3 regions of the Megasphaera sp. An286 genome follow, and region 3 is predicted to be linked to each of the others. Evidence: riboswitches for the same ligand, from Rfam matches in the RefSeq annotation. Region 3 holds a riboswitch; each other region holds the start of a gene.

Region 1 (10,499 bases), on a different contig from region 3:
GAAGGCCGGCTCGTCGTCCAGGCTTTCATATTCTACGCCCGAACGGACGATCATCGACGCCAGCCCCGGAGCCGACACGGCGTCCGTCTTGGCGTGGGGGATGGCGATGCCTTCGCCGATGCCCGTGCTGCCTTCGGCTTCGCGGGCCAGCACGGCCTTGCGGTATCCTTCCAGATCCGTCACGTTGCCGCCTTTATCCATCAGGGATACGAGATGGTCGATCGCCGCGCCCTTGTCGGCGACGACGGCTTGTAAGTCGATACTTTCTTTTTTCAATAAATCTACAATCCGCATGAATTTACAATCTCCTTTTACCTACAAACCTGCGTTACGGCAGCTGGCCGTATACTTCTTTAATATCGTCTTCCGTCGCCAGCCAATCGTGGAAGGCCGAAGCGCTGCCGGCGCTGATGCCCATCTTGAGGGCCTCCTGCAGGTCGCCGCCCGACGATTCGAAGCCGGCTAAGAACCCGGCTACCATGCTGTCGCCGGCGCCGACGGAATTGACCAGCTTGCCCTTAGGCGACTGCATGCGGTATACCCGGCCGTCTTCGCCGAGGAGCAGGGCGCCGTCGCCGCCGAGGGATACGAGGACGTTTCGCGCGCCCATATCCTGAAGCTTTCTTGCGCATTCGGCGATTTCTTCGTCCGTCTTGAGGACGGTATCGAACAATTCGCCCAGCTCGAAGTTATTCGGCTTGACTAAAAAGGGCTTATATTTCATGACGTTTTTCAGCAAATCGCCCGTCGCGTCGACGACGACCCGTACGGAGCGGCCTTCGAGGCGGCGCAGGATCCGTTCGTATATGTCGTCGGGAAGGGCGGCCGGGATGCTGCCGGCCAATACGAGGGTATCACCGTCGGCCATCCCGTCGATCTGGGCCATCAGGGCCTGCAGTTTGTCGTCGGGGATAACCGGCCCCATGCCGTTGACCGCCGTTTCGTCAGCTGCGCTGATCTTCAGGTTGATGCGCGAATAGCCTTCGTCCAGCACGATGAAATCGCAGTCGCTGCCGCATTCCAAAGCCAGCCGTTCTATTTCCCGTCCCGTAAAGCCGGCGATGAAGCCGAGCATTTTCGCCGGAATGTGAAGATTTCCCAGTACCAGCGCCACGTTGACGCCCTTTCCGCCGGGATAAATCGTTTCCGCTTCGGCCCGGTTGATGTCGCCGGCCTTAAATTCCTTCATCTGCACTACATAATCCAGCGAGGGATTGAACGTAACCGTATAAATCAAAGGATATGCACCTCCGTCAAAGATTCGTAAGAACTATAGTCCATGTCTTCTTCGCCCTTGGCCGTGACGACCGTGACCTGGGCCAGGTCTGCAAAGGTGATGTGCGCCGACTGGCCGAACTTGCTGACGTCAGCCAATACGTAAGCCTGCCGGCACTGCCGCACGGCCGCGCCCTTGCAGGCCGCTTCCTCCACGTCGGGCGTCGTGCAGCCCTCCTGAGGCGTCAGGCCGTTCGTGCCGAAAAATCCCTTCGTAAAGTGGTAGCGGCTCAGCATGTCCCGCATTTCGCTGCCGATGACCGATTCGGTCTTTCCCTTGACCAGGCCGGGCAGGACGTACACCTTTACGCCACTGCGGGCCAGCTTCTGGGCCGTCGGCAGGCCGCTGGTCACAAAGGACGCTTCGGAGCCGACGAGAAAATCGGCCATCTGCTCGACCGTCGAGCCGCCGTCGAGATACACGAAGTCGCCCGGACGGACCAGAGAGGCGGCAAACTGGGCGATGCGCCGTTTTTCTCCAATATGCAGGGAGTATTTGTCCTGCAAATCTTCCATGGCGGCGTCATAGGCTCCTTCCTTCAAGGACGTCGCCCCGCCGTGAACGCGCCGCAGCAGCCCTTCTTCGTCTAAGGCGGCCAAATCCCGCCGGACCGTCGATTCGGAAATATCCAGATAATTGACCAGCTCCTGAACCGACACGGCGCCGTGCACGTTGACGATCCGCATGATTTCAGCTTGTCTTTCTTCGGTCAGCATGACCCTCATCCTTTCTATTCAGTTCCTTTACACCTGCATTATACAATCAATTTCTTTCTTTTTCAATCATTTTCTATCATAATTGCGTATTTTCAATCATTAACAGTCAATTATGCGCACGAATCATATATTGTGATTTATATCACAGAAGAAGCAACAGGGTGGACGCAAATACAGAAGCCAGGGGCCGCAATTTATGATATAATAGCCTGTAAGAGCATTAATTCTACTATACTAGGAGTGATTGTCATGAATAAAAAAGCCGAAAGCTTCCAAGCATATTTAAAAGAAAAAAATCTGTCCGCCTTTACAGTCGACGAAATCAAGGACGACCCCTTCCATACCGTCGTCTTCCGCTCGCAGCTCGCTATCGACGGCAATAACCTGCCGACCATCGTCATCGCCGACGACAGCATTTACGGCATTATCCGCATCTTAGTCGCCCCGAAAGTCCCCGAAGGAAGCGAAGGCCTCGCTAAATTGCTCAACACGTACAACCAGACCTTCAAGGCCTTTAAGTATTACGTTGACAACAAGGGCTCCCTGATCCTGGATATTTCCATCGTCAGCGCCGACGAATCGCTGAACGGCGACCTCGTATACGCCTTGTTCCAGACCGTCATCGAGCACCTGAACGAATCGTATAAGAACATTATGAAAGAAATCTGGAAATAACAATTTGACGTCCCCTGCCGGTAAAGCAGGGGATTTTTTCGATTATATCCCCATTACATTAAAACCATACGAATTTCCTATGGATAGATTAAATACTTTTTCTTGACATGCTGCGTGTAAAGTAATACGCTACTATAGTAAAGTATTACTTTATATCAATAGGGGAATGATAACGTATACCTTTACAGCATAATTACATAGGAGGGGATCCGTATGAAACACACCGCTGCCGCCGTCGCCGTAAGCGACGACACGCGCGGCTCTTTTCTCAAATGGTTGGAACGGGTAGGCAACAAGCTTCCCAATCCAGCTATTCTTTTTTTGATTTTCTTCATGGTGCTGGCCCTTTGCTCTTACGTCCTGCAGCTGGCCGGCGTAACGGCCGTCAATCTCAAGACCAATGAAATCATCCATATCCGCAGCCTCATCAGCGCTGAAGGCTTGGACTGGCTCCTGACGAACCTCATCAAAAACTACATTAATTTCCCGCCCCTGGGCATGATCATCGTCCTGACCTTCGGCCTGGGCGTGGCGTCGGAAACGGGGCTGCTCCAGACGCTTATCCATCACTCCATGCACAATATCCCGCGGAAGTACGTGACCCTGGCCGTCGTCTTCATCAGCCTCATGAGCCATATCGCTTCTGACGCGGCCATCGTCATCATGCCGCCCTTAGCGGCCATGCTGTTTTATTCCATGGGACGCCATCCCTTAGTTGGCTTCGCCTGTTCCCTGGCCGCCATCTATTCGGGATTTACGGCCAACATCCTCATCGTCACGACGGACGTCCTCTTGTCGGGCATTACGACCCAGGCCATCCGTACCATCGACGCGACGATGACCGTCACGCCAATCGACAACTGGTATTTCATGTCCTTCGCCGTCTTCTACCTGACGGCCGTGACGACCTTTATTACGGAGAAATTCGTCGAACCGCGCATGGGCGTATATGACCCGGCCCACGCCCAGGAAAACCTGACTATTCCCGACGTATCGCCGGAGGAAAAAAAGGCCCTGCGCCACACCCTCATCGCCGCCGTCCTGTATTTGGCCGTCGTCTTCCTCATGGCCTTTCCCGACAACGGCCTGCTCCGCAATTCCCAGACCCATTCGCTCCTGGGGTCGCCTCTGCTGCGCGGCGTCATCCCGCTGCTTTGCGGCTTTCTCCTGACCGTCGGACTGACCTACGGCGTATCCATAGGCAAAATCAAAAACGCCGATGACATGATACATTGTATGACCAACGCCGTCAAAGGCCTGTCAGGCTTTTTAGTCATGGCCTTTTTCATTGCCCAGTTTATCGCAGCCTTCGCCTGGACCAACATGTCGACGATGATCGCCATGAAAGGGGCTCTGTTCCTGAAAGACGTAGGCATGACCGGCCTGCCGGCTCTCATCTGCTTCATGCTCTTCGGCCAGCTCCTGGGCCTCTTTACATCCAGCGGCTCCGCCGTATGGGCCCTGCTGTCGACGGTCTTCGTCCCTATGTTCATGCTCTTGGGCTATCACCCGGCCTTCATCCAGGCTGCCTTCCGGGCCGGCGACGGCGCGCTGAATACCGTCGCCTTAGTCAACCCGTTCCTGCCCCTGTTTTTGGAAATCATCCGCCGCTACAAAAAAGACAGCGGCATCGGCACCTATTTATCCCTCATGATGCCCTACGCCATGGCCTTCCTGGTCATGTGGTATGCCTTGTTCATCTTCTGGTATCTCACAGGCTGGCCTGTCGGCCCGGGTATTCCCCAGAGACTCTAAATTAAATCGTTGAACAGACAAAAAAAAAATCAGGATCTTCCACTAGTAAGGAAGACCCTGATTTTTTATTACTGAAATTTATTTAACAGACGCTTTCCTCGCCGACCAGTAGGCGTCCTGACCAGTGATGCCGTGTCGCGTCTTGTATTTCAGGACGGCCATAACCAGCAGGGATGTGACGAAGAGGGCCGAGAAGACCTGCAGGGTAATGGAGTAGCTGTTCGTCGTCTCCTTGATCCACGACAGGAGCAGGGGACCGGCCACGCCGGCGGCGCCCCAGGCCGTGAGGATGCGGCCGTGGATAGCGCTCAGGGCCTTGGTGCCGAACAGGTCGCTGAGGTAGGCCGGCATACAGGAAAAGCCGCCGCCGTAGCAGGTAATGATGAGCAGCACGACGATTTGAAAGCTGAAAGCGTTCGTTTCCGTCGACAGCTTGAAGAAGGCCAGGGCCTCGATGAAGAAGAAGAGGACGTACGTATTAGCCCGGCCGATATAATCCGATACGGTCGCCCAGGCGATGCGGCCGGCGCCGTTCAAAAAGCCGATGAGGCCGACCATGGACGCGGCAGCCATGGGCGACATGCCGACGACTTCCTGGGCCATCGGCGAGGCGACGGCCAGGAGGGCGATGCCGCAGGTGATATTGACGAAAAAGAGCCACCAAATCGTATAGAGCTGCCAGGTCTTCATGGCCTCTTTCAGGGAAAACTGCGGCATGGCATCGGCATAGACCGGGCCGGAGGGCTTCGCCAGCGCTGTGTCGGGACGGGGCATTTCGTCAGCCTTCGGAGGCGCTAAGTACAGGGACGAAGCTGTCATGACGACGAGATACACTGCGCCCAGGATGAGGAAGTTCGTCGCCAGGCCAAAATTAGCGACGAGAAGCTGCATCGCCGGACCGGCGATCATGCTGGCAAAGCCGAAGCCCATGATGGCCAAACCCGTGGCAAAGCCGCGGTTGTCGGGAAACCATTTGACCAGGGTCGAGACGGGCGTAATATATCCCGTCCCCAAGCCGATGCCGCCGATAACGCCGTAAAACAGATACAGCATAGGCAGGCTGCGGAACTCCATGGCCGCCGCCGTGCCGAACATAGCCGAAACGAAAAATAAAGTCGACACGAGGCCCGACTTGCGGGGGCCGGCCTTTTGGACGAAGCTGCCCAGGCATCCGGCGGACAATCCTAAAAACAAGATAGCCAGGGAAAAGGTCCACGTCGTCTGCTGCAGCGTAAAGCCCATCGATTCCATAATGGGCTTGGTCAAGACGCTCCAGGCGTAGACGCTGCCGATGCAGATGTGAATTCCCATGGCGGACAGGGCAATGAGCCAGCGATTTCTCTTCATGATATCGTCTCCTTTGACTTGTCCCGCCAGAGCAATAAAAAGCCGGCCGGCTGGACAAAGAATAGATGTACTCTTGCCCAGACGGTCGGCGTATATGTCACCGTGCAGTCCACGTGGTTATTCCACTTCATTCCGTCAGTCCTGCACTGTATAGGTACGTTGTTATGATATGATTATACGGATTTAGAGCATACCTGTCAAGAATTATGCAGATTTTTTCACAGCTGCTGCAGCCATGTCGGCCGTATCGGCGTCCGTTCCATAAGCAGTTTCTTGCGCGGCTTGCCCCTTAGCCTTGGCGTCTGCCGCATCCTTGGCCTGTTCCATTTGCTGCCGGCCCAATTCGGTCAGCGTCTGGCCTGCCGGGGCCTTGCGGATGATGTAGACGTTTTCCAGAGGCTTCAATACGGAAAAGCCGTATTTCATCAGGGCCTGGGCATCGCCGTAGCGGTCTTCCGAATTCATGATAGCCGCGATGACCGTCCGCCCGTTCTGAGTCGCCGAAACGACGAGGCACGGCCCGCCGGCATTCGTCGTGCCGGTTTTAATGCCGTTTGCTCCGGGGAACCCGCTAGTCAGGAATTCGTTCGTCGAAACGCAATGCTTATAGCTGCCGTCGACGTAGGGCATGTCGAAGGTACTGCGCTTGACAATATCCCGAAAAGCCGGCAGCTTCATGCCGTAGGCGCCTATCTTGGCCAGATCCCGGGCCGTCGAATAGTGGTTGGCGTCGGGAAGGCCGTGGGGATTGACGAAATGCGTATGGGTCGCACCGAGAGCTGCCGCCTTCGCGTTCATTTTTGCGACGAAGGCTTCTTCCGTCGGTTCAACCGTTTCCGCAATGGCCACGGCGGCATCGCAGCCCGACACGAGCATCATGCCCGTCAGGGCGTTGCGCAGGGTAATCTGGTCGCCCTGCTGCAGGCCGAGGACAGAGGCATCGCTTTCGACGCTCAGGGCCTTATCGGTAATGCGAATCGTCTTATCCATCATGGCCTGCCCGTTTTCCAGGGCGACGATGCAGGTCATCATCTTCGTCGTGCTTCCCGGATAGCCTCTCAGGTCGGGCTGTTTGGCATACAGCTCATCGCCTGTATCGGCGTCCATGACGTAAGCAGCCTGGGCCGCCACTGCCGGCGGTTCCGGATTTTCGGCGAAGGCTACGGAAGATAGGGCTACGCAGGCAGTCAGCGCAGCTAAGATCGTTTTCTTTAAAGACATGATACATGCCTCCCTTGAACATAAACTATAGATGATTACAGCGGATTTTTAGCGGCCATTTTCGGCTTGCGCGGGTATTTGGCCGGACATTTCTTCGTCTTTTTGATATACAGGACGGCCCGCTTGTCATCCAGACCCGGCAAATGGACGGGGCGGACTTCCGCCGCCGCGCCGCCGAGGATGGACAGGGCCTTTTGGGCCTCGGCCAGCTCTTCCTCATATTGGGCGCCTTTTAATGAGATAAATACGCCCTGGCGAGCCGTATAAGGAAGGGCCCATTCAGCCAATATCTGCAGGCGGGCTACGGCCCGGCTGGTCACGATATCGAAGCGTTCCCGGTATTCCTCTTTGTGGGCCATTTCCTCGGCCCGGCCGTGCAGGAAGGAAGCCGTCAGGCCCAGCTCCGCCGTCACGCCCTGTAAAAACGTCAGCCGCTTCTGCAGGGAATCGAAAAAGGTCACCTTCAAATCGGGCCGGTAGATGAGCAGGGGCAGGCCGGGAAAGCCGGCTCCCGTGCCGAGATCCAGGACGGAGGCCCCTTCGGGAAACCACGCCGCGTCGTAGCACGACAGGCTGTCTATCATGTGTTTTACGGCTACGTCGGCTGGCTCCGTAAGGGCCGTCAGGTTCATGACCTTATTCGTCTCGACCAGGCGCTCTGCAAACAGGCAGAATCGGTCGATTTGCTCCGCCGTCAGGGCCAGGCCAAAGTCCTTCGCCGCCGCGATGAGTTCGTCTCTAAACATGGCTTTCCTCCCGCTGGCGCTGTTCCAGCACGATGAGCAGGGCCGTAATATCCGCCGGCGATACGCCGGAGATGCGGCTGGCCTGCCCTAAGGAGCGGGGCCGTATGGCGTCCAGCTTCTGCCGCGCTTCGCCCGACAGGGTATCGATGTCGGCGTATACGATATCTTCTGGCATCAGCTTCTTTTCCAGGCGGTTCATCTTTTCCACCTGTTCCAGCTGGCGGTTGATATATCCCTCGTACTTGACCATGATCTCGATTTCCTCGCATACGTCGTCGGCCAGCTGCGGCAGGGGAAATACCTGGCTCAGCGTATGGTAGGTCACTTCGTTGCGCCGCAGCAAATCGTAAGCCTTGAGGCCGGTACGGACGGGAGCCGTGCCGATAGAAGCCAGCTTTTCCTGATTTTCCTTTGTCGGCGTGACGGGCAGGGCCTTCAGCGCCTCCAGTCCCGCTTCGACGGCTTCTTTCTTCTCTATAAAGGCGTCGTACCGTTCCTGCGTGACCAGGCCGATGTCGTAGCCCTTCTGGGTCAGGCGCAGGTCGGCGTTGTCCTGCCGCAGGATGAGTCGGTATTCCGAGCGGCTGGTCATCATGCGGTACGGTTCTTCCGTTCCCTTGGTGACCAAATCGTCGATGAGGACGCCGATGTAGGCCTCCGAGCGGGTGAGGATAAAGGGCTCCTTGCCCTGTACCTTGCGGGCCGCGTTGATGCCGGCCATGAGGCCCTGGGCCGCCGCTTCCTCATAGCCGCTGGTGCCGTTGGACTGGCCTGCCGAAAAGAGGCCGCTGATGGCCTTCGTTTCCAGCGACGGCGTCAGCTGCGTCGGGTCCAGGCAGTCGTATTCGATGGCGTAGCCGGGGCGCATGATCCGCACGTCTTCCAAGCCGGGAATCGTCCGCAGGAAGGCGTACTGCACGTCGACGGGAAGGCTGGTGCTCATCCCTTGGACGTACATTTCTTCAGTCATTTCGCCTTCGGGCTCAACGAAGAGCTGATGGCGCTTCTTATCGGCAAAGCGGACGATTTTCGACTCGATCGACGGGCAGTAGCGCGGGCCAACGCCCTGGATGACGCCGTTGCACATGGGCGCCCTGTCGAGGTTTTCCCGAATGATGCGGTGCGTTTCCTCGTTCGTAAAGGTCAGCCAGCAGCATTCCTTGTTGCGGTTCTTCCGTTCGGACAAAAAGGAAAAGGCGTGGCCCTGCTCGTCGCCTTCCTGCTTCTGCATTTCTTCCGTCCGCAAGGTGCGGCGGTCGACGCGGGCCGGCGTGCCCGTCTTAAAGCGCATAAGCTTGATGCCCGCTGCCAGCAGGGAATCAGACAGGTCTTCTGCAGACCGCTGTCCCATGGGGCCGCCGGAATAGACGCATTCGCCTGTAATGATCTTTCCCTTTAAATAGGTCCCCGTCGCCAGGATGACGCATTTCGCCTTGTACACTTCGCCCATTTCCGTGACGACGCCCGTAACGGCGCCGTTTTCCATCTGGATATCCGTAATCATGAGCTGCTTGACGTCCAGATGTTCCTGATTTTCCAGCACCTGGGTCATGGTCATCTGGTACATCTTCTTATCGGACTGGGCCCGCAGGGAATAGACGGCCGGCCCCTTGCCCGTGTTGAGCATGCGCATTTGGATGCACGTCTTATCCGTATTGATGCCCATTTCGCCGCCCAGCGCATCGATTTCCCGTACGAGGTGGCTCTTGCCGGGGCCGCCTACGGCGGGATTGCAGGGCATGAGGGCGATATTATCTAAATTAAGCGTCGCGACGAGAGTCCGCGCGCCTAACCGCGCGCTGGCCAGGGCCGCTTCGCAGCCTGCATGGCCTGCGCCGACGACGATGACGTCGTATGTATCGACTACAAACATGATTTCACCCTTTTTCTACTTACCTAAACAAAATCTGCTGAATATTTCTTCTATGATGTCGTCGTGGACCGTATCGCCCGTAATAGAGCCCAGGAGCTCCCAGGCTTCGCGGATATCGACGATGGCGCAGTCGACGGGCATGCCCGCTTCTATCGTGTCCAGGGCCCGCTGCAGGGCTTCGCGGCTCTGCCGGACCAGCTCGATATGGCGCGTATTGGCCAGCAGGGCGCTCTGGGCCGCCGTCAGCCCCTGCTGCAGGGCCAGCGACAGCATGGCGTCCTTCAATTCTCCCATGCCGGCTCCCGTACTGGCTGAAATCGAAAGGAGGGGCAGCCCGTAGGACTGCAGTTCTTCCGTTTCAAAGGCCGGCTGCAAGTCTTCCTTATTCAATACGATCAGGGCTTGCCTGCCTCTGGCCGTTTCCAAAATCTGCCGGTCTTCTTCCTGCAAAGGCCGGGACTGGTCGACGACGACGAGGATAATATCGGCCCGTTCCATGTATTCCTTCGCCCGGCGCACGCCGATTTGCTCGACCGTATCGTCGGTGCTGCGGATGCCCGCCGTATCGACAAGGCAGATCGGCACGCCCTGTATGGTAATCCATTCTTCGATGACGTCGCGCGTCGTGCCTGGCACGTCGGTGACGATGGCTCGTTCTGTTTCCAAAAAACGGTTGAGCAGACTCGACTTTCCGGCGTTAGGCGTGCCGGCGATAGCCGCCATGACGCCGTCCCGCATCATACGGCCGCTTTTGGACTCGGCCAGCATATCGTCCAGACGCCGCTCCATGTCCCGAATAGCGCCGGCAATATCGGGCACCTCTATTTCTTCCAGGTCTTCTTCGGGATAATCGACAGTCACTTCCAGCCGCGTAATGAAATCAGTCAGAT
Region 2 (10,499 bases), on a different contig from region 3:
ACGGAGCGCGTAGAGCCTTTGCTGCAATATAAGAAGAAATAGGTGAACGCTATGAAAGTCATCGGATTTATCGGAGCCAGCGGTACGGGAAAAAGTCATCACGCCCTGGACGTGGCGTACGACCATCATATTTCCTGTATCATTGACGACGGCCTGCTGATTTATCAAAATCGCATCGTTGCCGGCCGCTCGGCCAAGGAAGAAACGAACCGCATGAAAGCCGTCCGCCGGGCGATCTTTCTGCAGCAGGAGCACGCCCAAAGCGTAAAAGACGCGCTGGATGAGCTGCAGCCGGACCAGCTTCTCATTTTAGGGACGTCGAAGCACATGATACATCGCATCTGCGAAGCTCTGGGGCTGCCTGAAGCGGACTCGTACATTCGCATAGAAGACGTGTCGTGTCCCGTCGAAATTGAAAAGGCCCGGATGATTCGCATCAACGAGGGAAAGCACATCATTCCCGTGCCGACGATGGAGCTCAAGCCGCGCTTCCGCGGGTATTTGCTGGCGCCCATCCACTCCCTGCTGACCCGGCGGAATCAAAAGGCTCCGGATTTCGAGCATTCTGTTGTGCGTCCCGTTTTCAGCTATTACGGGAAATTGACCTTTTCCAACGAAATGCTGGAGCATCTGATTATCCACCGCCTGCGGCAGATAGGCGGATTGGCAAAGGTCAACCGCCTGCGGATCGATAAAAACCGCGAGTCGGAAGGGAACGGGCTGGCCGTATTTTTAGTCGTAACGGTATATTACGGCGAAAATCTGAAAAAACTCATGAGCACCATCAAAAAGGGACTGCAGCAGGATATAGAATATACGACGGGCATGTCCTTTGAGATTTTGAAAATTACAGTTCGCGGCGTCGTACTGCGATAGAAGGGGAGATAGCGTGTCAGGTACAGAATTATTGATGTTGGGAACGGGAAATGCGATGGCTGTGCGCCGGTATAACACGTGCTTTGCCGTCCGTACGGCTGAGGGACAATGGTTTTTAACCGACGCCGGCGGCGGAAACGGCATTTTCAAGCGCTTGGAAGACGGCGGCGTTGCCTATGCGGATTTGCATTATATGTTTGTAACCCACGGCCATACGGACCATATCATGGGCGTCCTCTGGGTCATGCGCAAGATCGCTTCGCTGATGGGATCCGGAGCATACGACGGGCAGTTCCACATTTATTGTCACGACGTGGTGAAGCAAATGCTGCTGTCTATGGCGGAAATGATGTTTAAAAAGAAGGATTTTGCCTGTATTGGCAAGAACATCTGCATTCACGAATTGAAAGACGGCGACACGGTGGAGTTTCTCGGCCTGTCCCTTACGGCCTTTGATATCTGCTCGACCAAGGCCAAGCAATTCGGATATCTATTGACCTTCCCCGACGGCATGAGGCTGACCTGTCTGGGCGACGAGCCGTATAACGAGCGCTGCCGGCAGTACGCCGAAGGAACGGATTGGCTGCTGGCCGAGGCCTTTTGCTTATACGAGCATAGAGATCTGTTCCGGCCCTATGAGAAGAACCACAGCACGGTAAAGGACGCGGCGGAAACGGCGGCTTCTCTCGGCGCGGCGCGTTTGGTGCTGTACCACACGGAAGAAAAGACCGGCAGCAGCCGGAAGGGGCTGTATACGGAAGAAGCGAAGGCCTATTACGGCGGCGCCGTGTACGTCCCCGAAGATATGGAGCGGATCGCGCTCAGCCGCTGAAGCGCAGACTGATGGATTATATAAAGGAGTCGTTCGATGATACAGCTTATACTTTGCGGATTGGTAACGGGCTTATTATATTTTTGGAATTATAAATACTGCAAACTCAGCGCGGACCCGGCCTATGCGCTGCAAAACCCGATTATGCTGCGCATCAGTTCTATAGCGCGCAGCGTCGGCACGCCGGCGTTTCTGGCCTTTCTCTTTTATACTGTGGAGTGGAGCGCCGTCTATTATCTGGTCAGCCTGTTTGTCGGCATCCTTGCGGCCGGCTTGGCTTATAAAGGCGGCAAGGGAAGGGGCTTCATGCATTTTATGGGGATTATCGCCTGGATTCCCTGGGTGTGCCTCAACGGAATGCTGTTATATTTGATTATGAAATCATTATAGTAAACGGAAAGGTTGTGAAGACAATGGCAGAACGAACTCTTTCCTGCGCCGACTGCGGCGTAGTGAACTGCAACGTCATGGATAAGGAATACCCCTCTTTCTGCGCGACGACGCACATGGATGAAGAGGTAAAGCGGGAAGCCTTAGCATTGTATGAGCAGGACGACAATCAGCAGGTCATGCAGACGGCGGCTGGCGTCGAATGCGACGGCTATTTAAAGTGGTGCCGCGTCCAGGAGACCATTGAATTTGCCAAACGCATGAATTTCCATAAAATCGGCATTGCGACCTGCGTCGGCTTGATACAGGAAACGCGGATGCTGGCGGGGATTCTGCGCAAGCACGGCTTTGAAGTCTTCGGGATGGCCTGCAAGGCCGGCGCCGTTCCCAAGGTAGAGCTGGGAATTGACGAAAAATGCAATGCCGTCGGCGTCAACGCCTGCAATCCCATCCTCCAGGCTAAGATGCTCAATGCCAAGCATACGGATATGAACATCGTCATGGGCTTGTGCGTCGGCCACGACAGCTTATTTTACAAATATTCCGAGGCCCTGACGACGACGCTGGTCGTCAAGGACCGCGTGACGGGCCATAATCCCGTGGCGGCATTGTATACCAGCCAGTCCTATTATAAGACGAAATTATAAGCCGAGCGAGCGTATCGCTAAAAGGCGCTGCCCTTGTCTGTTTCCCATTGACACAGGGCGGCTGCGCCTTGTATAATGAAACAGAAGCATGTGACTGACGGAAGTGGAGCTACCACGGGGAGCATGGTTCATTACAGCCGACCGTCTGGGCGAAGGTTCCAGAAGTGTCGGTATTTTTATTTTTGCCAGGAAATTTCTTATTTTCAGGAGGTAATACTAATGAAAGAATTGCAATTGAAATACGGCTGCAATCCGAATCAATCATCGGCAAGAGTATACATGAAAGACGGCAGCGACCTGCCCTTTGAAGTCATGAACGGCCGTCCGGGCTACATCAATCTGCTCGACGCCTTCAACAGCTATCAGCTGGTCAAGGAATTGAAGGAGGCGACGGGCCTTCCCGCCGCGGCGTCCTTTAAGCACGTCAGCCCGGCCGGCGCTGCCGTCGCGACCGACATGAGCGATACGCTGAAAAAAATCTATTATGTAGACGACTTGAAATTATCTCCCCTCGCTTCGGCCTATGCCTGTGCCCGCGGTGCAGACCGCATGAGCTCCTACGGCGACTTCGTCGCCTTGTCGGATATTTGCGACGCCGAAACGGCGACGCTGCTGAAACGGGAAGTATCCGACGGCGTTGTAGCTCCGGGATATACGGACGAAGCCCTGGCTATTCTCAAGACGAAGAAAAAGGGCAACTACTGCGTGCTGAAAATCAATGCCGATTACGTTCCTCAGCCTGTCGAATCGAAGGACGTATACGGCATTACCTTTGAACAGGAACGCAACAACGCCAAGATTACGGCCGACTTGTTCCAGAACTGCCCGACGAAAAATAAGGACATCCCCGAAGCGGCGCAGCGCGACTTGCTCATAGCGCTGATTACCCTGAAATATACGCAGTCCAACTCGGTCTGCTACGTCAAGGACGGCATGACCATCGGCGTCGGCGCAGGCCAGCAGTCCCGCGTTCACTGCACGCGCCTGGCCGGCAACAAGGCCGACATCTGGTGGCTTCGCCAGAATCCGAAGGTATTGGCCCTGCCGTTCCGCGACGACGTGCGCCGTCCGGACCGCGATAACGCCATCGACGTATATATTTCCGACGACTACGAAGACGTGCTGGCTGACGGCGTATGGCAGAATCTGTTTACCCAGCAGCCGGAACCTCTTACGAGAGAAGAAAAGAAAGCCTGGATCGGCCAGCTTCACGGCGTAGCGCTGGGCAGCGACGCCTTCTTCCCCTTTGGCGACAACGTAGAACGGGCCCACCGCAGCGGTGTCGATTACATCGCCCAGGCCGGCGGCTCCATCCGCGACGACAACGTCATCGAAACGTGCGACAAATACAATATTGCCATGGCGATGACCGGCTTGCGGTTGTTCCACCACTAAGATATATCAAGAGCGTCCCCTCTGGGGACGCTTATTTTACAGCCTTCTTTTTCTTGACTTAGAGCGTACTTCATGTGATACAATGAAAGTGTTTATGAGAATGAGTTTATCGGGAGGTAGGTTATGGAAAAAGCAAAAGTATATTTTACGGATTTTCGCTGTAAAGTAGGGACGAATAATCTGATGAAGCTGCAGAAGCTGTGCAAGAAAGCCGGCATCGAAACGATCGACTTCGAAGGAAAATTCGTCGCCATCAAAATGCATTTTGGCGAATTAGGCTGTCTGGCATCGATTCGCCCGCAGTACGTTAAAGCCGTCGCCGACTTGGTTAAAGAATTAGGCGGCAAGCCCTTCCTGACGGACTGCAATACATTGTATCCCGGCAGCCGCAAGCACGCCCTGGAACATTTGGACTGCGCCAACCTGAACGGCTACAATACAATTACGACGGGCTGTCAGATCATCATCGGCGACGGCCTGCGCGGCACGGACGAAGTGGAAATTCCCGTCAAAAACGGCGAATACGTACAGAACGCCAAGATCGGCCGGGCGATTATGGACGCCGACGTATTTATCAGCCTGGCTCACTTCAAAGGGCATGAAATGACCGGCTTCGGCGGCGCCGTTAAAAACATCGGCATGGGCTGCGGCAGCCGCGCCGGCAAGATGGAACAGCATTCGTCGGGCAAGCCGGCTGTCAACGCCAAGAAGTGCAAGGGCTGCCGCCGCTGCGCATCCGAATGCGGCTCCGATGCAATTACCTATGAAGATAACATCGCCCATATTCACGAAGATTTGTGCAAGGGCTGCGGCCGCTGCATCGGCGCCTGCGCCTTCGACGCCATTCACACGGTGCAATGGGACGCCAGCGAAAAACTGGATTACAAGATGGCTGAATATGCTCAGGCCGTCTGCCAGGACCGCCCGTGCTTCCATATCAACCTGGTCATGGACATTTCGCCGAACTGCGACTGCCATGGCGAAAACGATGCGCCCGTATTGCCGAATATCGGCATGTTCGCTTCCTTCGACCCCGTTGCCCTCGACCAGGCCTGCGTCGACGCCTGCTTAAAGGCCACGCCGCTGCCGAACAGCCAGCTGTCCGATAACCTGGCGAAACCCGATTGGGAATGCCACCACGACCATTTCCTCGACGTTCATCCGGATATCAACTGGGAAGCTACGCTGCGCCATGCTGAAAAAATCGGCCTTGGCGTAAGAGACTACGAATTAATTACGGTAAAATAAGCCGAAGCCTATGCGGAAGGCCCCGCCTGCATTTGTACAGGCGGGGCTTTTCGTTTATAATGAAAAGAAACTGCTTTTGAAGAATTTGTATTTATTTTATCAAAACCAATTGATTTTTCCGGGCACTCTCTATATAATGTAGTTATATATTAAAAAATATTATTAAACCATTAATGTAAATTATAAATATATTAAAACGTACGCTGGTAGTTGACGATGCGGCATGTCGCCGACGGCGTATGACGAGAGAGCGAGGGAGTGAAGCGATGAATTGTGTAATTTGCGGGAAAGAATTTACGCCGCGGCGATCTATTCAGAAATACTGCAGCGCCGAATGCCGGCGGTATGCCAACCGTCATGGCGTCAACGATATCCGGGCCGCCGCTCCGGCTACGGCTCCGGTAATTCGTGAATTCCGCTGTCTGAAATGCGGTACCATCGTCAGAGTACGGGATCATTCGGACGGCAGGATGAAGTTTTGCTCCCAGCATTGCGAAAAGCTGTACTGGAAACATTCGAAGAAAGTAAAGGCCGTCACGGTGTACCGCAAGTTTTCCTGTCGGGAATGCGGAAAGCATGTCCTCGTTACGGACCCGCTGGACCGGCGGCGGATTTTCTGCAGCCGCGAATGCCGCATCCACTGGTTCGGCAAGCACAACGCGGAGAAGAGAGCTAAGATGGCTGCAGCTCATGCAGGGGGCGATGTACATGCCGGACAGATGCTGTAGGAAAAAAAGAAGGCACGCGAATCATATATAACGTTCGCGTGCCTTTTTTTGTTTGTCTTATTTATGGCGGGACAAGTCTACTTCGTCCAGCGGAATAATATTCGTATGGTGTTTTACCTTGTGATACAGGTATACGGCGAGGAAGACGGGAATGCCGATGTAGGCGACACTGGCGCCGTACCAGTCAATTTCTGCTCCCGTAAAGGCCGAGTAGTTCTGACCGGCCGTAACGATGATGCACATGAGCAGGGCCAGCAGGGGGCCGAAGGGGAAGAAGGTTGCTCTGTAGGGCAATTCCTTTAAATCCTTGCCTTGGGCCACGTAGGCGCGGCGGAAGCGGTAATGGCAAATAGCGATGCCGATCCAGGTAATAAAGCCGGCCATGCCGCTGATGTTGACGAGCCAGTCGTAGGCCTTGCCTTCGCCGATGAGCGACGTAAGGAAGGCTGCCAGGCCAAAGATAACCGTTGCGAACAGCGCATACGACGGAACGCCGCGCTTATTCAGCTTGAGGAAACATTTTGGTGCCTGGCCGGTCTGGGCCATGGCGTAGAGCATACGCGTCGAGACGTACAGGCCGGAGTTGCCGGCAGATAATACGGCTGTTAAAATAACAGCGTTCATAATCGAGGCGGCGGCAGCCAGGCCGAAGCGTTCAAATACCAGCGTAAAGGGGCTGATAGAAATATTTTCTACGCTCGAATTGAGAAGATTCGGGTCCGTATAGGGAATGAGGAACCCAATGACGACGAAGGCTCCTAAATAGAATAACAAAATACGCCAGAAAATAGAGTGAACGGCACGGGGAACGTTTTTTTCCGGATTTTCACTTTCGCCGGCAGCGATACCGATCATTTCCGTTCCCTGGAAGGAGAAGCCGGCAACCATGAAGATGCTCAGCATGGCGGTAAATCCGCCGACGAAGGGCGCATCGCCGACCGTCCAGTTTACGAATCCCGGCGACGGCTCGGGCCCGAGTCCCAGAATGAGGAAGGCGCCGGCGCAGAGGAAAATTAATACTGTCAGAACTTTGATACCAGCAAAGATAAATTCGCTTTCACCGTACGAGCGGGTCGAAAGATAATTAAGGACAAATAAGATAATCAGGAAAATGCCGCTCCATACAGCTGCCGGGACATCGGGAAACCAGTATTTCATAATCAGGGCGCCGGCAACCAGTTCGGCTGCGACGGTAATAGCCCAGTTGAACCAATAGTTCCAACCCAAGGCAAATCCTAAGGATTTATCGACGTAGCGGTTGGCATACGTTTCAAAGGAGCCGCTGACCGGCAGGTACGCTGCCATTTCCCCTAAGCTGGTCATAAGGAAATATACCATGACGCCGATGAGGGAATAGGCAACGAGGGCACCGCCCGGACCGGCTGTGCTGACGGTCTCGCCGCCGGCGACAAACAGGCCTGTGCCGATAGCGCCGCCGATGGCGATCATATTCAGATGGCGGGCTTTTAAGCTACGGCGCAGCTGTTGTTGTTCTTCTTTCATTCAATCACAACCTTTTTTATAGTATTACTATAGTAAAAAAAAACTTACCTGTATATTATAGCGAATGTTTTTCTTGTTGACAATTAAAGGTTTCATCAGGGTTTATACCAAATTTGAAAATAAAATACGCTGGAGCAGGCATTTAACGCAATGTCCTGGACAATTCGTCAACCGTATGTTTCAACAGGACAATATGCGATTTTTTATGCGTTTTCATGCGCGTCGTCGGGCCGGAAATGCTGATGGAGGCGACAGCTCGTCCTGTTGCGTCGACGATAGGGACGGCAAAACAGGTCAGGCCGAGTTCGCTTTCTTCGTTGTCGCAGGCGTAGCCCTCTCTTTTTACCTGGTCGAGAAGGTGGAGGAGCTCGCCGGCATCGCCGAGAGACGCAGGGGTCAGCTTTTGGAAGCTGACTCTTTTTATATATTCTCGTATGACCTGGTCGGACTGAAATCCTAAAATCGCCTTGCCCGATGCCGTGTGGTGAGCGAGCTGACGATAGCCCAGGGCCGTTTCCATTTTCAGCTGCGACGTGCCTAAGGCGCGGTCGATGAACATGATGTGAATGCCGTCGTCGACGATGCCTAAATGGCTCGTTTCTCCCGTCTGCCGGGCGATGTCCTGCAGGTAGGGGTGGATGAGGGCGGCCAGCTCCATGCGGTTATAGGCCAGCATGCCTAGGGAAAACATGTTGAGGCCCAGACGATAGGTGGCGTGGTCGGTCTTCGATAAAAAGCCGCGGTTTTCCAAGGTGACCATGAAGCGGAACACCGTGCTGCGGCTGAGGCCCAGCAGCTTGGCCGCGTCGTTTACGCTGAGTTCTTCATAGTCGAAGAAGAGATTTAGGAGAGACAGCGTATTGTCTACAGAGGTGAGTATATATTTTTCTTTATTCGAGGCGTCTTCTTTCATATACAGTATCCTTTGCGGGGTTAGTTTTTTGTGTACAATGTATAAATCATTTTTATTATAGCATACTCACCGTAAGAGACCTATAGATATGACGCGGGCACATCATAAAGAGGCGGAAAATATCGCTTTCTCATATATCATATTTTTCATTGACACATAACTTTAATCATTCTAATATAGAAATATAAAGTTCATATAAAGAAACTAAAGTATCTTTATATGAATAAGCGAGGAGATGAAACTATGAAGGAAATTCGTTTGCAGGGCCGCGGCGGCCAGGGCGTGGTCAAAGCGTCGCAGCTCGTCGTGGAAGCGGCCGTAGCCGAAGGGCTGTACGGACAGGCTATTCCCTTTTTCGGCGTAGAACGGAAGGGATCGCCTGTATTTGGGTATCTGCGCTTGTCTCACAGTCCGATTCGCCGCCGTATGCAGGTCTATGAGCCGGATATCTTGATTATATTTGACGATTCCCTCGTGTCGGCGCCGGAGACCTTCGACGGCTTGAAAGCAGGCGGTATGGTGATTCTCAATACGACTAAAACACGGGAAGAGCTGCCCCTTCCGCCTCAGGCCGGCAGCGTATGGCTCGTCGACGCCGCGGGAATTTCGGAAGGCCTGTTAGGCCGCAACATGCCGAATACGGCCATGCTCGGCGCTTTTGCCAAGGCGACAGGCTTGGTGGATAAGGATACGCTGTTGGATAAGATTGAGCATACCTTTGGCGCAGAGAATAAGGAAGCAGCTGTCCGGGCTTACGACAGCGCTGCGGAATACAAGTAAGGGGGAGAAACTATGAACGAACGCCTTCATATTACGCCGGTCGGCGATACGGGGATGTATATTTTGGATACGGCGTCGTGGCGCGTATTCCGCCCGGTTATGGACAAGGAAAAATGCGTAGAATGCGGCATGTGCCTGACGTATTGTCCGGTGAATGCTATCGTCGGCCGTGAAGATAATACATATGAAATTACTTACGATTACTGCAAGGGCTGCGGCATCTGCGCCCAGGAATGCCCGCGCAAAGCGATTGATATGGCGCCGGAAGGAGGAATTTAGACGATGAGCAGAAAAGTAGTATTGACGGGAAACGACGCGGCGGCGGAAGCGGCGGCTTTGTGCCGTCCCGATTTGGTAGCGGCTTACCCGATTACGCCGCAGTCCAAGGTCGTAGAACATTTAGCTGATATGATATACGACGGCCGGCTGGACTCGGAAATGATTCAGGTAGAGAGCGAGCATTCGGCCATGAGCGCCGTCCAGGGTGCGTCTGCCGGAGGAGGACGGGTCTTTACGGCGACGAGCGCCCAAGGGCTGGCCCTGATGTTCGAGCCCTATATGCGGCAGGCTACGCTGCGCCTGCCCATGGTCATGGCCTTGGCAACGCGGGAAATGACGTCGCCTGAAACGGTGTGGAGCGGCCAGCAGGACGCCATGTCCGTCCGTGAAGCCGGCTGGATGCAGGTATTCTGCGAGAGCAATCAGGAAATCATCGACATGATCATTCAGGGCTACATGCTGGCCGAAGATCCGCGGGTCTTATTGCCTATCAACGTGTGTTACGACGGCTTTTACAGCTCCCATCTGACGGAGGGTGCGGAATTGCCTGATCAGGAAGACGTCGATGCATTCCTGCCTCATTACAGCGCAGATTGGAATCCTATTTTAAATCCCGATAAGCCTCTGGCTCTGGACCCGCTGACGGCGGGCCCGCTGCTGATGAAATACAGAGAGAGCCATTTGGACGCGATGGAACGGGCCCTGGCCGTACTGGAAGAGGTAGACGCGAAATTCGCCGCCGCCTTTGGCCGGTCTTACGGCGGCGCGGTTGAAGAATACCGCCTCGACGATGCCGACGTCGTTTTGATTACCATTGCCGGCATGAGCGGCACAGCGAAGGACGCCGTCGACATAGCCCGCGAAAAGGGCGTCAAAGCCGGCCTCATCCGCCTGCGCTTCACGCGGCC
Region 3 (10,499 bases):
ACGGTCGTGGAATTTTTCGTCGTCCCCTTCATTACGTTTTACTTCATGAAGGACGGCGGCCGCATGGTACGGTCCTTTGTCAATATTTATCCGGAGCACTACCGGCCTCAGCTGGCGGTGGTGTTTGATGAAATACACACGGTGCTGAGCCGCTACATACGCGGCCAGCTGCTCATGAGCTGCATTATCGCCACGCTGACCTTTCTCGGCATGTGGGCTATGGGCGTTCCCTATCCCATGGTCATCGGCCTGATTGCAGCCATTACAGAATGGGTTCCTATCGTCGGACCTATCGTGGGAGCCATACCGGCTATCCTGCTGGGAGCGACTGTCGACCTGACCTTGTCGGTCAAGGTCCTCGTATTTTACGTCATCATCCAGCAGATAGACAGTCACCTCATCATGCCGCAGGTCATGGGGGCGGTTATCAGCCTCCATCCCGTCGTCATCGTCATCGCGCTGCTCATCGGCGGCACCCTGTTCGGCGTGGCCGGCATGATACTGACCGTACCCGTAACGGCGGTCCTGCAGATTTTGTGCAAGCATTTGTGGTTTTACAATACGTATAAAGAAAAGGCGATGAATACATATGGAAACTAACAACACCAGTAAAGAAGAAATCATGAATATCATGATGAAGCGCATGAAAGACAAGATAAAAGATAAGAAATGCAAGATGACGTCGCAGCGGCAGGTCATCCTGCGGGCCTTCGTCGAAAGCGATATCCGCCACATGAACGCCGAAGAAGTCTTTGAAATCGTAAAGAAGATGTCTCCGGACATCGGCCTGGCTACGGTATATCGGACGCTCGACTTGTTCACGGAAATGGATCTTCTGAAAAAGCTCGATTTTGACGACGGATGCAGCCGCTACGAATTGAACGACCGCGACAACGAAGGTCATTTCCATCATCACCTGATCTGCATGGGCTGCGGCAAGGTGTGGGAATGCCAGGACGACCTGCTGGAAACGCTGGAGTCTATTTTACAGAAGCGCCTCCATTTCCATACGGTAGATCATCAGCTCAAGGTATACGGCTATTGTGAAGAATGTGAAAAGAAACGGGAGGCTGAACAAGGCGAACATGAATAATACGCCGGACCTTCAGACCTACAGCTACAGCGGCCCCGAACGATATCATTCCCTCGTCGGCCAGGTCATGGCCTCCCTGGGCTATGTCGGCGGCCGCGAATGCCGCACTATAGGCGCAGCGGTCGTCCTGGAAGAACGGGACGGCCGTCTCCGTTTGTCCTGCGCCTTCGGCGGCGACGGCACCTGGCGGTCGGAAGCCTGGCTGTCCCGGCCGGGAGCCGAGCGGGCCGATATCAAGGACTGCCTCCTCCATTGGCACGAACAGTTCAGCGGCAAGCCCAAGAGCCAGTGGGGAACTCTCATCGGCGTGCGGCCTACCAAATTAGTCCATCGCCTGTTTGACGAAGAGATGGATGAGGAAGCAGCCCGTCGTCATCTGTGCAGCCGGTATGAGGTGGCGGAAGACACGGCGAAGTTTCTCGTCCAGATAGCGGCGGTGCAGCGGCCCTATGTGACGGGCGGCAAGAAGGATATTTCCGTATATGTCGGCATTCCCTACTGTCCCAGCCATTGCGTGTACTGTTCCTTTCCTTCGCGTCTTATCGGAGAAGAGAACGATGGCGCACTTCAGGATTTTGCCGACGCCATCGTCGCCGATATAGAAGATATGGGCCGTTTGTGCCGGCAGTACGGCCTGCGCATCCGCTCGGCTTACGTAGGCGGCGGCACGCCGACGTGCCTGCCCCTGCCAATACTGCGGCGGCTGATGATGGCCATGAGCTCCGTCTTTGCCGGCGCGGAAGAGTGGACTGTCGAAGCGGGGCGGCCCGATACGGCATCGGAAGACGTATTGGCCTTGCTGCGCTGCAGCGGCGTGACACGTATCAGCGTCAATCCCCAGACGATGCAGCAGCGCCTTCTCGACGCCATCGGACGGCGGCATACGACGGAAGATATATACGACATGTACGAGCGATGCAGACAAATGGCCTTTCCCGTCGTCAATATGGACTTTATCGCCGGCCTTCCCGGCCAAACCGTAGAGGATATGCGGGAAAATATGGAAATTGTTTGCCAACTGCACCCAGAAAATGTTACAATTCATACGTTAGCATTAAAAAAACGGGCGCCTTTATTTCATCACCCCCTGCGGGAGGACATCCCTTCTGCCGAGGAAGTGGGCGCTATGCTGGACGTGTGCTGGCAAACGCTGCAGGAAGGCGGCTACGGACCGTATTATATGTATCGGCAGACCTACATGGCCGCCAGCTTCGCCAACGTCGGCTACGCCTTGCCGGGAGCCATCAGCCCCTACAACATCGAAATGATGGAAGAACGGGGAACCGTCCTGGCCGCCGGGCCGGGGGGAGCGACGAAATTTGTCCGCAGCGACGGCCACAGTCTGGAAAAGCTGTACATGCCTAAGGACATAGACAGATACATAGAGGCTCTGCCGGAAAATATGAGGCAGCGCCGCCGTTTGTGTGCTATCATATATGGAGGAGAGGATTTGTAATGGCAATTACCGCACCCAGAGGTACGCAGGATTTCTTGCCGGAACAAACGGCAGACTGGCAGATTTTAGAGCAGAAAATCCGTCAGATCTGTTCGCTTTACGGGTTCGGCGAAATTCGTACCCCTTTGTTTGAAAGTACCGAATTGTTTTTGCGCGGCATCGGCGAGACGACCGACGTCGTTACGAAAGAAATGTACACCTTCAATGACCGCGGCGGCCGCAGCATGACCTTGCGCCCTGAAAATACGGCATCCGTCGTCCGCGCGTATTTGGAGCATAAATTATACGGCGACCCGAAGGTTCATAAGTTCTATTACATGGGGCCCATGTTCCGTCACGACCGTCCCCAGGCTGGACGGTACCGCCAGTTTAATCAGTTCGGCGTTGAAGAAATCGGCTCGAAGGACCCGGCCGTCGATGCGGAAATCATCGCGATGGCCTTTCAGCTGTTCCGCGAATTGGGACTGAACGATTTAGTCCTTCATCTCAATTCCGTCGGCTGCCCGAAATGCCGTCCCATTTACCGGCAGAAGCTCCTCGATTTCTTCGCCGACAAAAAAGATCAGCTCTGCGACGACTGCAAGGCCCGTCTGGAAAAAAATCCCCTGCGCGTCCTCGACTGCAAGGAAGAAGGCTGCAAGCAGGCCGCTGTCGGCGTTCCCGAATTGACGGACAACCTTTGCGACGACTGCAAGGAGCACTTTGCCAAGGTTCAGGAATACCTGACGAAGATCGGCATTCCTTACGAATTGGATCCGCGCCTCGTCCGCGGCTTGGATTATTATACGAATACGGCCTTTGAAATCATGTACGCTCCCTTAGGGGCTCAGAGCACGGTCTGCGGCGGCGGCCGCTATGACGGCCTCATCGAAGAAGTGGGCGGTCCGGCGACGCCGGGCATCGGCTTTGCCATCGGCATGGAACGGCTGCTCCTGACCTTGAAGGAACAAGGCCTGCTGCCGCCGGTGGAAAAGAAGCGACCCGTATTCATCGTAGCCCTCGGCGACGCGGCTAAGACGGAAGCCTTCAGCCTCCAGCAGCAGCTTCGTGCCAAGGGCATGTATGCTGAAATCGACACGATGGGCCGCAGCATGAAGGGGCAGATGAAGTCAGCCAACCGCCTGGAAGCCGATTATACAGTCATTATCGGCGAAGAAGAGCTGGCCGCCGGCCAGGCTCAGGTTCGCGATATGGCTACGAAAGAGCAAGTCAGCGTTCCGATCGACGGAATTGTTGCATATATGGAAACACATAAGAAGGGATGATTCATTCATGGATACAATGGAAGGTTTGCACCGCTCGCAATATTGCGCTGAAGTCAGCGAAGCGGACAATGGCAAAGAAGTAATTCTGTGCGGCTGGGTGGAACGCCGCCGCGACCACGGCGGATTGATTTTCATCGATCTCCGCGACCGTACGGGCATTGTACAGGTCGTAGCCTCGCCGGATTACGAAGAAGTTTCCTTTAAAAAGGCCGAACAGGTCCGTACGGAATACGTTCTGGCTGTCCGCGGCGTCGTGCGCATGCGCGATAAGGATACGGTAAACCCGAAGATGAAGACCGGCACGATTGAAATCCGTTGCGAAGAGCTGCGTATTCTCAACTCGTCCAAGACGCCGCCGTTCTACATTGAAGATAACATCGACGTCGATGAAAAGATCCGCTTGAAATACCGGTATCTCGACCTGCGCCGTCCGGAAATGCAGAACAACCTCATCATGCGCCATAAAGTAAAACACGCTATGCGCACGTTCCTGAACGAACACGGCTTTATCGATATCGAAACGCCGGAGCTGTGCAAGAGCACGCCTGAAGGCGCCCGCGACTACCTCGTACCGAGCCGCGTCAACGAAGGTAAGTTCTATGCATTGCCCCAGTCTCCGCAGATTTTCAAACAGCTGCTCATGATTTCCGGCATGGACCGCTACTATCAGATCGCCCGCTGCTTCCGCGATGAAGACCTGCGCGCCGACCGCCAGCCTGAATTCACTCAGCTGGACATGGAAATGTCCTTTATGGATCAGGAAGAAATCTTGACGCTCGTCGAAGAAATGGTTCACTATATCTTCAAGGAAACGCTGGGCCACGACGTAGAACTGCCGATTCACCGCATGACCTGGGACTACGCCATGGAAAACTACGGCTCTGATAAGCCGGACCTGCGCTTCGACATGAAGTTTACCGACATTACGGACCTCGTCCGCGATACGGAATTCAAAGTGTTCCGCTCCGTTGTCGACAACGGCGGCCAGGTCAAGGCCATCAACGTCAAGGGCGACGCCGGCATTCCGCGCCGCGAACTGGACAACCTCGTCGAATACGTATCCCGCTACGGCGCCAAGGGCCTGGCATGGATCTGCTTCATGGAAGACGGCACGCTGAAATCGCAGGTTAAGAAATTCCTCGGCGAAGATACGCTCAAAGCTATCGGCGAAAAGTGCGGCAGCGAAACGGGCGACTTGGTTCTCATGATTGCCGACAAACCGGCCGTCGTCGCGGCAGCTCTCGGCGAACTGCGTAAGGAAATGGCCCGCCGCATGAACATGATCGACGAAAGCAAATTCGCCTTCACCTGGGTCGTTGATTTCCCTATGTTCGAATACAGCGAAGAAGAAAAACGCTACGTCGCCATGCATCATCCGTTCACGGCTATCCGCGACGAAGACCTGGATAAATTGGAAACAGACCCGGCTCACGTCTATGCTAAGGCATACGACCTCGTTCTCAACGGCGTCGAACTGGGTGGCGGCTCCCTCCGTATTTACCAGCCTGATTTGCAGCAGCGCGTATTTAAGGCTATCGGCCTTACGCCGGAAGAAGCAGAACAGAAATTCGGCTTCCTGCTCCGAGCCTTCGAATACGGTGCTCCCCCTCACGGAGGCTTGGCCTTCGGCCTGGACCGCATGATCATGCTCATGCTCAAACGCAAGTCCATCCGCGACGTCATCGCCTTCCCGAAGACGCAGAACGCTATCGACCCCATGAGCGAAGCGCCGTCGGAAGTTACGAAAAAACAACTTCACGAACTTCACATTCAGGTAGAAGAAGAACTCGTCAAGAAATAAAAGTCGCATTACAGAAAAAGGTATCGGCATGGCCGGTACCTTTTTTATCAGATAGAAAGGAAGTTGAGCAACGTGAAACTGCAATATGTAAAAGCAGACCCCAGCGGTAATACGACCTTATTTGTGCTGAGCGATGTCGCGCCGGAACAGCGTAGCTTCTTGGCAGCAAAGCTCCTGAAAGATAAGGGCGTCGACGCCGAGCAGGTCGCGTATTTATCCATGACGGAAGGCCAGCCGCTGCGCGTCGACATGATGGGCGGCGAATTCTGCGGCAACGCGTCCCGCTCCGCTGCGGCCTATGCCTTGCAGCTGGCCGGTGGAGATAGGGGCGAATATGCCGTGTCCTGTTCGGGATGCGACGGCGTTCTGCAGGCTCAGGCGAAAAAACGGCCTGACGGCTCCTACGACGCCTATATCGAGATGCCCCTGCCCCTGTCCGTTGAAGCAGTTCTCCTGGACGTAGGAGGCATGCCGAGCCGCTTTTTCCGCGTCGAGCTGCCGGGCATCGTTCATTTCGTCCACTTTGCCTCTGAAGCGGAAATGGAATACAAGGACATGTTTTGGACGGCCTTGCAGGACTATGCGTCGGACGAACAGCTGGACGCGTTCGGCCTCGTCCTCTTTGACCCGGCCCATCTGCATATGGTCCCCGCCGTATACGTGACGGCGACGGATACGCTGTACTGGGAACAGAGCTGCGGCTCAGGCTCGGCGGCTGTAGCGGCGGCCCTGGCCTGCGTAGGCAAAAAGAACGTGTCCTGCACGATTCAGCAGCCTGGCGGCGCGATTGCCATCGCCGCGGCCGTAGAAGGAGAAGACAAGGAGCTGCGCAGCATTTTTATCGGCGGCCCCGTATCCTTTGGCGAGGTACAGGAAATCGACATGTAATCATACTGCGTATGGCATGTAAGCCGGTTCTCTGTGAACCGGCTTCTTTTCGTACTAGCCGACATGCGCCAGGTGATATCCCTTTTTTGATTTTTGTGGAGCCGGGCTGTATCCGGGAAGGGGCAAATGTCATTGACAGTATACGGAGAATTCTTGTATAATAAGTCCATAATCATGTGACTGACGGAAGTGGAATCAACCACGGGGAGCATGATTGACGCGAAGCCGACCGTCTGGGCAACATTTCCAGAAGTGTCGGTATTTTTTTATGCTACGAACAGGAGTGACGCAAATCATGGCACAGGTATTAAGCGATATTGAAATTGCACAGCAGACCACGCTGGAACCGATCGTAAAGATTGCGGAAAAAGTCGGATTAACTGACGATGATTTGGAATTATACGGTAAATATAAGGCAAAGATTTCCTTTGACGCTATCAAGCGCCTTTCGAAAAACGAAGACGGCAAGCTCGTCCTCGTCACGGCTATTACGCCGACGCCGGCCGGCGAAGGCAAGACGCTGACGACGATCGGCCTCGCCCAGGCGCTGAACTACATGGGGCATAAGGCCGTCGTCGCCCTGCGCGAACCGTCCCTTGGCCCCGTATTCGGCATTAAGGGCGGCGCTGCCGGCGGCGGCTACTCGCAGGTACTGCCGATGGAAGATATTAATCTCCATTTTACAGGCGACATGCACGCTATTACGGCGGCCAACAATCTTCTGGCCGCTGCCATCGACAACCACGTTCATCAGGGCAACGCCCTGCGCATCGACGTGCGCCGCGTCATCTGGAAGCGCGTCATGGACATGAACGACCGGGCCCTGCGCAACATCGTCGTCGGCATGGGCGGCAAGGTCTGCGGATTCCCGCGGGAAGACCACTTCATGATTACCGTTGCCTCGGAAATCATGGCGGCCCTGTGCCTGGCCAGCGACCTCATGGACTTGAAGAAGCGCATGGGTGACATCACCGTAGCTTATGACTTGGACGGCAACCTCGTGACGGCCCGCCAGCTCGGCGTCGAAGGCGCAATGGCTATCCTCATGAAGGACGCCATCAAGCCGAACCTCGTCCAGACGATCGAGCACACGCCGGCCCTCGTACACGGCGGCCCCTTCGCCAACATCGCGCATGGCTGCAACTCTGTCGTCGCTACGAAGCTGGCCCTCAAGATGGGCGAGATCGCCGTTACGGAAGCCGGTTTCGGCGCAGACCTCGGCGCGGAAAAATTCATGGACATTAAGTGCCGTTTCGCCGGCATCAAACCGAACGCCGTCGTCGTCGTCGCAACAGTCCGGGCTCTTAAAATGCACGGCGGCGTAGACAAGAAGAACTTGCAGGAAGAAAATATCGAAGCCTTGAAGAAGGGCTTTGCCAATTTGGCTAAGCACGTGGAAAATATGCGTACCTACGACGTTCCCGTCGTCGTCGGCATCAATAAATTTGCTACCGATACGGATGCGGAAATCGCGACGCTCCGCCAGCTCTGCGCCGATTACGGCGTCGACGCAGCCCTCAATAACTGCTGGGCCGAAGGCGGCAAGGGCGGCGTAGAATTGGGAGAAAAGGTACTGCAGCTCATCGCCCAGCCGCAGACGCCGTACAAGCCGCTGTACGACGTAAACGACACCATCGCCCAGAAGATGGAAACGATCGTCAAAAAGATTTACGGCGGCGCAGGCGTCGTCTTTGAAAGCAAAGCGCAGAAACAGGTTGCCGAGCTAGAAAAATTCGGCCTCGACAAGATGCCTCTCTGCGTAGCGAAAACGCAGTATTCCTTGTCCGATGACCCGGCTCTCCTCGGTGCACCGAAGGACTTCACCGTTACTGTCAAGGACGTGCGCGTCTGCACCGGCGCAGGCTTTATCGTCTGCCAGACCGGCGACATTATGACGATGCCGGGCTTGCCGAAGGTTCCCGCTGCTAATAGAATGGATATCGATGAAAATGGCGTTATCACAGGATTGTTCTAAGCCCGATTTCAGCCGCTTCCAGTCCATGCCCCTCGACGCCCTGCTGGAAGCGACGGCCTCTAAGGAGCCCGTTCCCGGCGGCGGCGGCATCGCGGCCATGACGGCAGCTTCGGCGGCGGCCCTCGTCGAGATGGTGGCAAACCTGACCCTCGGCAAAAAAGGGTATGAAGACGTGGCCAAGCTGATGGAGTCCATCAAGATGCAGGCCCGAGACCTGCGCATACGCTATCTGGCCGGCATTGCCGAGGACGCGGCGGCCTTTGACGGCGTAATCCGGGCCGTGCGGCTGCCTAAGGATACGCCCAATCGGAAAGACATCGTGCAGCAGGCCTTCAAGGAAGCGGCGGAAATCCCCTTTTCTCTGGGAAAGGATATTTTCGTCCTCGTGCAGCTGGCGGAGCAGACCGTGCGCTACGGCAATAAGTGGGTTATTACGGACGGAGCCATTGCGGCCATGAACGCCCGCTCTGCCATGCGGTCGGCTTTTTACAGCGTCCGCGTCAATTTACAGTCTATTACAGACGAGCAGTACGTGCGGGATATGACCGAGGCCATTCAGCGCATCGAACGCGAAGCGGCCCTGCTGGAACAGCGCGTAGAACGGGAATACGAAAGAAGATAAATATATGAAATACGGCCCTGCCATGAAAGGAGATACTTTCACGACAGGGCCGTTTCTTGTTTATGCAGTTGTTTAGAATTCGTATGTCGTTCCCGGTTCGACGACCTGGACGGGAATATTGTACTTGCTTTCCGTAAGCTGCTTATATTCCTGCGGGTCGGCGTCGATGATCGGCCACGTCTTGTAGTGGACGGGGATGACGAACTTCGGCTGAATCCACAAGGCCGCCAAGGCCGCGTCGTCTATGCCCATGGTAAAGTTGTTGCCGATGGGGAGAATGGCGCAGTCGATCTTGCCGAAGCGGTCGAGGATTTTCATGTCTGAAAACAGACCCGTATCGCCGGCGAAGTAGACGCGCTTGCCGCCGAATTCGACGATGACGCCGCAGGCCATGCCGCCTTCGACGCCCGATCCATGAAAGGCCGGCGTCAGGCGAATCGTGCCGAAGGGAAAAGAGGCACTGCCGCCGACGTGCATCGCGTGAGCCCGGCAGCCTGCAGCGGCCGCTTTGCCCGCTACTTCAGCCGTGCTGACGACTAAGGCGTCGTTTTTCTTGGCGATGGCTTCGACGTCGCCGTAGTGGTCGCCGTGGGCGTGGGTCAAGACGACGTACTGACAGTCAATGTCGGTGGGACAGACGCTTGTCCACGGATTGTCCGTAATAAACGGGTCGAAGAGAATCGTAGTCGTTTCGTCAGACAGCGAAAAGGCTGCATGACCGTAGTACGTGAATTTCATGGGAGGAGCCTCCTTATTTTTCCGGTTCCCGGTGGCTGGTGCTCCAGGTCTTCCATTCGTCGAAGAAGGGGCGCATCGCTTTAATCGGAGCGGGAGCGCACATGGTTGAGTCCAAGGCGTCGCGGAGTTTGGCTTCGTTGTCGCCTAAGGGATAGATGGTCTTGTATTCGTCGTATACGCTCCAGAAATCGCGCATGTGGAGGTTGGCGTACGTTTCGCCGTAGATTTTGAAGCACGAGTCGCACAAGGTGATGAAAACGGCTTCTTCATCGTGCTGTTTGGCGTCGTCAAAGGCGCAGCAGCGCGTGTACAGGCGGATGTTGCCGAATAATTTCCGCAGGTAATCGTACACTTCCGAAACCATGGCAGGTTCCAGCTGCATGAGGCGACAGCCGGGGGCAAAGTAGATGGGGTACTGGGCAATGTTATCAAATGTATCCATGTGAAAACACCTCTCTTTTGATTTTTGAAAATAATAATTAAAGAATAATTATTATTTATATTATACCATGCATGATAAAAAAAATCAATGAATACATGGCCGGCCTTTCCTCTTGTGCTCCTACGGGAAATCTTGTACAATATTCGTTGGAGAGTGATTGATACTATGCATATTGTAATGGTAGAGCCGGAAATTCCCGGCAATACGGGCAACGTAGCC

Evidence for each region. Region 3 has a riboswitch for ZMP and ZTP ahead of B5F80_RS06880 (formate--tetrahydrofolate ligase). Riboswitches for the same ligand answer to the same signal wherever they lie in the genome.
Region 1: linked by a shared signal. The riboswitch ahead of B5F80_RS05135 (OFA family MFS transporter) and the one ahead of B5F80_RS06880 (formate--tetrahydrofolate ligase) in region 3 are both predicted to bind ZMP and ZTP.
Region 2: linked by a shared signal. The riboswitch ahead of B5F80_RS00860 (phosphoribosylaminoimidazolecarboxamide formyltransferase) and the one ahead of B5F80_RS06880 (formate--tetrahydrofolate ligase) in region 3 are both predicted to bind ZMP and ZTP.

The regions. Positions count from the first base shown of each region.
Region 1 is NZ_NFIY01000008.1:6,214-16,712, forward strand. It holds gene B5F80_RS05110 (fructose-specific PTS transporter subunit EIIC) at 1-294, opposite strand, end outside; gene pfkB (1-phosphofructokinase) at 329-1,237, opposite strand; gene B5F80_RS05120 (DeoR/GlpR family DNA-binding transcription regulator) at 1,234-1,992, opposite strand; gene B5F80_RS05125 (YbjN domain-containing protein) at 2,242-2,667, shown strand; gene B5F80_RS05130 (AbgT family transporter) at 2,881-4,422, shown strand; gene B5F80_RS05135 (OFA family MFS transporter) at 4,501-5,769, opposite strand; ZMP/ZTP riboswitch at 5,838-5,922, opposite strand; gene B5F80_RS05140 (D-alanyl-D-alanine carboxypeptidase family protein) at 5,974-6,990, opposite strand; gene rsmG (16S rRNA (guanine(527)-N(7))-methyltransferase RsmG) at 7,026-7,736, opposite strand; gene mnmG (tRNA uridine-5-carboxymethylaminomethyl(34) synthesis enzyme MnmG) at 7,729-9,609, opposite strand; gene mnmE (tRNA uridine-5-carboxymethylaminomethyl(34) synthesis GTPase MnmE) at 9,625-10,499, opposite strand, start outside.
Region 2 is NZ_NFIY01000001.1:179,015-189,513, forward strand. It holds gene B5F80_RS00835 (PHP domain-containing protein) at 1-42, shown strand, start outside; gene B5F80_RS00840 (hypothetical protein) at 52-876, shown strand; gene B5F80_RS00845 (MBL fold metallo-hydrolase) at 890-1,708, shown strand; gene B5F80_RS00850 (hypothetical protein) at 1,745-2,098, shown strand; gene B5F80_RS00855 (DUF1847 domain-containing protein) at 2,122-2,745, shown strand; ZMP/ZTP riboswitch at 2,826-2,903, shown strand; gene B5F80_RS00860 (phosphoribosylaminoimidazolecarboxamide formyltransferase) at 2,965-4,140, shown strand; gene B5F80_RS00865 (DUF362 domain-containing protein) at 4,264-5,388, shown strand; gene B5F80_RS00870 (hypothetical protein) at 5,655-6,116, shown strand; gene B5F80_RS00875 (amino acid permease) at 6,174-7,619, opposite strand; gene B5F80_RS00880 (IclR family transcriptional regulator) at 7,762-8,532, opposite strand; gene B5F80_RS00885 (2-oxoacid:acceptor oxidoreductase family protein) at 8,776-9,312, shown strand; gene B5F80_RS00890 (4Fe-4S dicluster domain-containing protein) at 9,325-9,591, shown strand; gene porA (phenylglyoxylate dehydrogenase) at 9,595-10,499, shown strand, end outside.
Region 3 is NZ_NFIY01000012.1:30,023-40,521, reverse strand. It holds gene B5F80_RS06910 (AI-2E family transporter) at 1-600, shown strand, start outside; gene B5F80_RS06905 (transcriptional repressor) at 623-1,093, shown strand; gene hemZ (coproporphyrinogen dehydrogenase HemZ) at 1,086-2,549, shown strand; gene hisS (histidine--tRNA ligase) at 2,549-3,814, shown strand; gene aspS (aspartate--tRNA ligase) at 3,822-5,615, shown strand; gene B5F80_RS06885 (hypothetical protein) at 5,688-6,503, shown strand; ZMP/ZTP riboswitch at 6,670-6,749, shown strand; gene B5F80_RS06880 (formate--tetrahydrofolate ligase) at 6,799-8,478, shown strand; gene B5F80_RS06875 (cyclodeaminase/cyclohydrolase family protein) at 8,447-9,100, shown strand; gene B5F80_RS06870 (metal-dependent hydrolase) at 9,173-9,838, opposite strand; gene B5F80_RS06865 (hypothetical protein) at 9,852-10,280, opposite strand; gene trmL (tRNA (uridine(34)/cytosine(34)/5-carboxymethylaminomethyluridine(34)-2'-O)-methyltransferase TrmL) at 10,446-10,499, shown strand, end outside.